2 regions of the Micromonospora sp. CA-240977 genome follow, and region 1 is predicted to be linked to the other one. Evidence: riboswitches for the same ligand, from Rfam matches in the RefSeq annotation. Region 1 holds a riboswitch; the other holds the start of a gene.
The links. Region 1 has a riboswitch for ZMP and ZTP ahead of ACQPWW_RS18235 (glycine hydroxymethyltransferase). Riboswitches for the same ligand answer to the same signal wherever they lie in the genome.

Region 1 (3,391 bases):
GGAGAGCGGCGACGCCGGGCTGGGCACCTCCGGCAGCGGGGACGTGCTCGCCGGGTTGCTGGCGGGGTTGCTGTCCCGGGGCGCCGACCCGGCGCAGGCCGCCTGCTGGGGGTCGTTCGCGCACGCCGTGAGCGGTCAGCGGCTGATCCCCCGGTACGGCCGGATCGGCTTCCTCGCCCGGGAGTTGCTCGACGAGATCCCCGGAACGCTGTCGATGGTCTGATCGGCCGATATCCGCTGTTTCCGCATTTGACCTGCTGGGTACCGGATTCACACCAGACGAGATCCAGGGAGGTCATACCCGTGTCGACCGATGCCATCGTCCTGCTCAAAGAGGACCACAAGGAGATGCGCCGCCTCTTCAAGGCCTTCCAGGACGCCGAGGAGGGGCCGGCGAGCCAGCGGCAGAAGCTGGTGAACCAGATCCTGGAGGCCCTCACCGTGCACACGTACCTCGAGAACGAGGTCATGTACCCGGAGGTCCGCCGCCTGCTGCCCGACCTGGAGGACGACATCCTCGAGTCGTACGAGGAGCACCACGTCGCCGACGTGCTCTGCGCCGAGTTGGCAAGCATGGACGCCAGCGACGAACGCTTCACCGCCAAGACGACGGTGCTGATCGAGAACGTCACCCACCACGTCGAGGAGGAAGAGGAGGAGTGGTTCCCGAAGGTCCGCGACGCCCTGGGCCGTAAGCAGTTGCAGGAGATCGGCGAGAAGATGATCGCGCTGCGGGCGGACGCCCCGCGGACCCCCACCGCTCCGAAGGCGATCAAGAAGGCGATGGACGCGATGACCGCCTGAGTCGACCACGGACACCGAGGGGCCCGGCGTGCTGCCGGGCCCCTCGTCGTGCGTGGTCAGCTGCCCGAACCCGGCTCGGCCATGTGCCGGTGCTGCTCGGACTTGAGCCTGTCCGGGATGATCTTGCCGGCCGCGGTCTGCACCTTGTTCATCAGCGAACCCGCGGTGACCGTCTGATCGCCCTTCATCAGCGCCTCGAAGCCCTGCGCGGCCACCTTGGCCGGGTCGTCCTTCGAGCCCGAGCCGACCCGGGTGTCCGCCATGTCGGCCCGGTCGAAGAACGCCGTGTCGGTCGGCCCGGGCATCAACGCGGTCACCGTGACGCCGGTGTCCTTCAGCTCGTTGCGCAGCGCCTCGGCGAAGGACTGCACGAACGACTTGGAGGCGTTGTACACCGCCTGGAACGGCCCCGGCATGGTCGAGGCGATCGACGAGGTGAACAACACCCGACCCGCGCCCCGCTCGACCATGCCGGGCAGCAGCCGCTTCGCCAGGTGCACCGTCGAGCGCACGTTGAGGTCGACGATCTCCAACTCGTCGCGCAGGTCGGTCCCGCCGACGAAGGCGCCGCCGGCGCCCCGGCCGGCGTTGAGCGCCAGGGCGTCCACCGGACGCCCGGTGGCGGCGATCGCCGAGGCCAGCTCCTCCACGCCCTGCTCCCGGGCCAGGTCGACGCGGACGGGCTGGACCTGTGGGCCGCCGTCGCGGCGCAGCTTCTCGGCCGCCGCCGAGATGCCGTCGTCCTCGGCGACCACGACCAGGTCGAAGCCGTGCTCGGCGAACTGCGCGGCCAGCTCGTACCCGATTCCGCTGGACGCCCCGGTCACCACGGCGAGCGGCCGGTCGGTGGACGGTGTGGTCATGATGGGTGACTCCTCTCCTGCGGGTGGCGTACCCGCTCATTAGGAGGTGCCCCCACATCGGCCGGGCAACCCTTCCGGCGCGTGGCGTACGGAGGTCGCCCGGGACGGCCCCGGCCGGCCCGGTAGGATCGGCGCGGGCCGTTACTGGCGCGTGGGGATGGACAACCATCGGGGAGCGGCCCCGTCACGAGGACGTTTGCCGAGCGCCTGGGCCTTCCCGCACGTCTGTTGGAGGTCGCATGTCGCACAACGCCGAGTCCACCGCATTCCGTAGTGCCCTCGAGGTGATCCGGGCCGTCGAACCGCGGGTCGCCGACGCCATCGGCGCCGAGCTGACCGACCAGCGGGAGTCGCTCAAGCTCATCGCCAGCGAGAACTACGCCTCCCCGGCGACCCTGCTGGCCATGGGCAACTGGTTCAGCGACAAGTACGCCGAGGGCACCGTCGGCCGCCGGTTCTACGCCGGCTGCCAGAACGTCGACACCGTCGAGGCGCTCGCCGCCGAACATGCCCGGGAGCTGTTCGGCGCCCCGCACGCGTACGTGCAGCCGCACTCGGGCATCGACGCCAACCTGGTGGCCTTCTGGGCGGTGCTGGCCGACCGGGTCGAGTCCCCCGCGCTGAAGAAGGCGCAGGTCCGCCAGGTCAACGACCTCACCGAGGCCGACTGGTTCGCGCTGCGCCGCGAGCTGGGCAACCAGCGGATGCTCGGCATGTCGCTGGACGCCGGCGGTCACCTCACCCACGGTTTCCGGCCGAACATCTCCGGCAAGATGTTCGACCAGCGCAGCTACGGCACCGACCCGGCGACCGGCCTGATCGACTACGACCGGGTCGCCGAGGCCGCCCGCGAGTTCAAGCCGCTGATCCTGGTCGGCGGTTACTCGGCGTACCCGCGGAAGGTGAACTTCCGGATCCTGCGGGAGATCGCCGACTCGGTCGGCGCCACCTTCATGGTCGACATGGCGCACTTCGCCGGCCTGGTCGCCGGCAAGGTGTTCACCGGCGACTTCGACCCGGTGCCGCACGCGCACATCGTCACCACCACCACCCACAAGTCGCTGCGCGGCCCGCGCGGCGGCATGGTGCTCTGCCAGCCGGAGCTGGCCGACCAGGTGGACCGCGGCTGCCCGATGGTGCTCGGTGGCCCGCTGCCGCACGTGATGGCCGCGAAGGCCGTCGCCCTCGCGGAGGCCCGCCGCCCCGACTTCGCCGACTACGCCCAGCGGATCGTGGACAACGCGCAGGCACTCGCCGAGGGGCTGCTGCGCCGGGGCGCGAAGCTGGTCACCGGTGGCACCGACAACCACCTGGTGCTGATCGACGTGTCCGGCTACGGGCTCACCGGCCGGCAGGCCGAACAGGCGCTGCTCGACTCCGGCATCGTCACCAACCGCAACTCGGTCCCGCAGGACCCGAACGGGGCCTGGTACACGTCCGGCATCCGGATCGGCACCCCGGCGCTGACCACCCGGGGCCTGGGCACCGCCGAGATGGACCAGACCGCGGAGCTGATCCACACCGTGCTGACCCAGACCACGGCCGGCGCCAACGCCGACGGCACCCCGTCCAAGGCGAAGTACACGCTCGACGCCGACCTGGCCGACAAGATCGCCCGGCAGGCGACCGACCTGCTGGCCCCGCACCCGCTCTACCCGGCCATCGACCTGGCCTGACGGCTCGTCCGGGTGGGTCGCGACACCCGCCCCACCGAACGACGTGCC
Region 2 (3,391 bases), 2.1 Mb from region 1:
GTCACGGCCAGCCCGAATGCTCCCGCGAGGCGCCAACCGCGCGGGAACAGGCTCCGGCGTCTGGCGGGACGGGCCACGGACACCACCTCGGCCCGTTGGGCCACGTGTGCGCTCAGATCCCGGAGGAGCTGCTCCTCGAAACCCTGCGGCGATCGTTCGGTCTCGTTCATCGTCATCTCCGTTTCAGGCGAGGGTGGTGACCGGGCGGGCGAGCACGGCGCGGACGACGCGGCGGGCACGATGCAGGCGGACCCGGGCGGCGACCGGCGACATCCCGAGCACTGTCGCCGCGTCCGCGACGGTGAGGCCGTCCACGGCGACGAGTTCGACGAGCGTTCGGGTGCCCTCGGGTAGCTCGCTCAGCGCCCGACAGGTGCGGCGGGCCGCCGACTCGGCGTCGATCCGCTCCTCGATGCGGGTGATGTCGTCGGGGCCGAGGTCCCGTCGTCCGGCCAGTCGGCCGGTCACCCGCAGTCGTTGGGCCGCCCGACGCCGCTCGTCGCCGATGACGTTGCGGGCCACCCCGTACAGCCAGCCGACCTGGCTACCCCGCTCCGGCCGGTAGCTGGCCGCCGACTCGATCACCGCCAGGAACACGTCGGCGGTCAGGTCGGCCGCGAGGTGGGGATCGTCGACCCGCCGCGCCACGAACCGGCCCACCGCCTCCACGTGCCGCCGGTAGAAGACCTCGAAGGCCACCGGATCGGCCCCGATCCCGGAAATGTCATCATCGGCTCCGCTGGGCTCACTCACGGGCCGTCCTCTCGTAGCCTGCACACTCCTTCTTCGTCAGTCGGAGCACGGGTGTTACCGAGCCATCCGACATGACCGCCGGCCCGTATGGTGAGGCCGTGATCACCTGCGTCGTGCACTACACCATCGACCCCACTCAGATCGATGTGTTCGAAGACTTCGCTCGAACCTGGATGCGGCTGGTTGCCAAGCACGGTGGCGTGCACCACGGCTACTTCCTGCCCGCCGAGGGCGCCAGCGACAAGGCCGAGGCGCTGTTCAGCTTCGAGAGCCTGGCGGCTTACGAGCGGTACCGCGCACTGTTCGGCAACGACCCGGAGTTCGTCGAGGCTGATCGCATCCGCGAAACCTCGGGCTGCGTCGTACGGTACGAGCGGACGTTCATGCGCCCACTCCTGCCGACTGATTGACCCCCCGCGCCTGCCCGCCCGGCGCGGTCGGCGGGCACCAGTCCGGACGAACGGCAGCACGCCCCCGACGCGGAGGGCGGCGCTGCTGGTCCGGTTGGGCAGTTGGCCTGGTGATGCGGCATCATCGAAGCACCGGCGACTGGCGGCACGGGGATGGTGGAACCATCGGGGAGCCTCTCGCGGGCGTCGACCGCCTGGGCGCCTGCGTCGAGGGACCATCATGACCACGACCAGCGAATCCGCCGAGCACCCCACCCCGTCGAGCGCTGCCCGCCTCCTGCCGGGCGCACCCGTCGCCGAAGCCGTCCTGGCCGAGACCGCCGCCGCTGCCGCCCGCCTGCGCGACCGCGGGATCACCCCGAGCCTCGCCACCATCCTCGTCGGCGACGACGACGCCAGCGCCGGTTACATCGCTATCAAGCAGCGGCAGGCGGCCGAACTCGGGTTCGCCTCCCCGCACGTGCACCTGCCCGCCACCGTCGCCCAGGCGGATCTGCACCGGGCCATCGCCCGCTTCAACACCGATCCGGCCGTGCACGGCATCCTCGTGCAGTACCCCGTTCCGGGGCATCTGGACTACGACGCCGCGCTGCTGACCATCGACCCGGACAAGGACGTCGACGGCATGCACCCGCTGAACATGGGGCGTCTCGCCGTCGGTCTGCCCGGCCCGCTGCCGTGCACCCCCGCCGGCATCGAAGCTCTCCTGGCGTACCACCAGATCCCCGTCGCCGGCCGGGAGGTCGTCATCCTCGGCCGGGGCGCCACCCTGGGCCGCCCCCTGGCGATGCTGCTCGCCCAGAAGCGTCCGACCGCCAACGCCGCCGTCACCGTCGTCCACACCGGCGTGCCCGACTGGCCCCGCTACACCCGGCGTGCCGACATTCTGGTCGCCGCCGCCGGCGTACCCGGGATCGTGCGGCCTGAGCACGTCAAGCCCGGCGCCGTCGTCATCGGCGCCGGCGTCCGCTACGAAGGCCGGCGCCTCCTGCCGGACGTGGACGAAGCGTGCGCCGAGGTCGCCGGCGCCATCACGCCCCGGGTCGGCGGGGTCGGTCCGACCACCGTCGCGATGCTGTTCCGCAACGCCGTCCGCGCCGCCGAACGCGCGAACCAGTAGCCCGGTCGCCGAGACTCACCGCACCCAGCCCAGGAACCGCCGGTGCAGCAGCCCGGCGGGCACCCAGGTCAGGTCCTCGGCCGCCCAGACCGTCGCACTTCCCATGATCAAGTGATGAAAAGTAGGCCCCAGGGCCATCCTTTACCTACTTCTCATCACTTGATCATGAGGGACGAGATCCGGAAACGGCGCTGCCCCGACCTCCCGCGAGGGAGACCGGGGCAGCGCCGCGTTAGACGTACGTCAGCTGCAGCCGCTGGTGGAGCCGCAGCCCTCGCAGACGTAGCAGCTGCCCGCGGGGCGCATCTTCGTACCGCAGGTGAAGCAGAGCGGCGCGTCGGCGGCCTTGCCGATGACGGCCTCCAGCAGTTCGGTGCTGGAGCCCACGCTCGGCGCCGGCTTGGCGGCGGCCACGTCGGCCATCTCCTGGGCCGGCTGGGCGACGGCCTCCGACTTGGCCGGGGCCTCCACCGGTGCCGAGGACGCCATCGCGGTGAGCTCGACGCCGGTGACGGCGGCGGCCTCCGCGTCGGCCTCGGCCCGCAACTGGGCGGCCCGCTCCGAGGCGGTGAAGATGCCCAGCTCGGCGCGGCGCTCGTAGGGCAGGAAGTCCAGCGCCAGGCGACGGAAGATGTAGTCCATCACCGAGGCCGCCATCCGCACGTCCGGGTCGTCGGTCATGCCGGCCGGCTCGAAGCGCATGTTGGTGAACTTGCTGACGAACGTCTCCAGCGGCACGCCGTACTGGAGGCCGATGCTGATGGCCACCGAGAAGGCGTCCATCACGCCGGCCAGGGTCGAGCCCTGCTTGGACATCTTCAGGAAGACCTCGCCGAGGCCGTCGTCCGGGTAGGACGACGCGGTGAGGTAGCCCTCGGCGCCACCGACGGAGAAGCTGACCGTCTCGGACGGGCGCTTCTTCGGCAGGCGCTTACGCACCGGCCGGTACTCGATGACCTTCTCCACGGCGACCGGCGCGGCCTCGACGGCGGCCGGCTCGGTGGCCTTGTTGGACTTGGCCACCGAGAGCGGCTGACCGACCTTGCAGTTGTCCCGGTAGATCGCCAGCGCCTTGAGGCCGAGCTTCCAGCCCTCGAAGTAGATCTTC

Region 2: it holds a riboswitch for ZMP and ZTP, as region 1 does, so the genes downstream of both, ACQPWW_RS08390 (bifunctional 5,10-methylenetetrahydrofolate dehydrogenase/5,10-methenyltetrahydrofolate cyclohydrolase) here and ACQPWW_RS18235 (glycine hydroxymethyltransferase) in region 1, are expected to answer to the same signal.

Annotation. Positions count from the first base shown of each region.
Region 1 is NZ_CP192055.1:3,923,245-3,926,635, forward strand. Features, by position in the region: gene ACQPWW_RS18220 (NAD(P)H-hydrate dehydratase) at 1-223, shown strand, start outside; gene ACQPWW_RS18225 (hemerythrin domain-containing protein) at 304-804, shown strand; gene ACQPWW_RS18230 (SDR family NAD(P)-dependent oxidoreductase) at 861-1,667, opposite strand; ZMP/ZTP riboswitch at 1,798-1,887, shown strand; gene ACQPWW_RS18235 (glycine hydroxymethyltransferase) at 1,907-3,343, shown strand.
Region 2 is NZ_CP192055.1:1,800,869-1,804,259, reverse strand. Features, by position in the region: gene ACQPWW_RS08405 (CU044_5270 family protein) at 1-170, opposite strand, end outside; gene ACQPWW_RS08400 (RNA polymerase sigma factor) at 184-753, opposite strand; gene ACQPWW_RS08395 (NIPSNAP family protein) at 852-1,163, shown strand; ZMP/ZTP riboswitch at 1,289-1,370, shown strand; gene ACQPWW_RS08390 (bifunctional 5,10-methylenetetrahydrofolate dehydrogenase/5,10-methenyltetrahydrofolate cyclohydrolase) at 1,384-2,283, shown strand; gene ACQPWW_RS08385 (vitamin B12-dependent ribonucleotide reductase) at 2,527-3,391, opposite strand, start outside.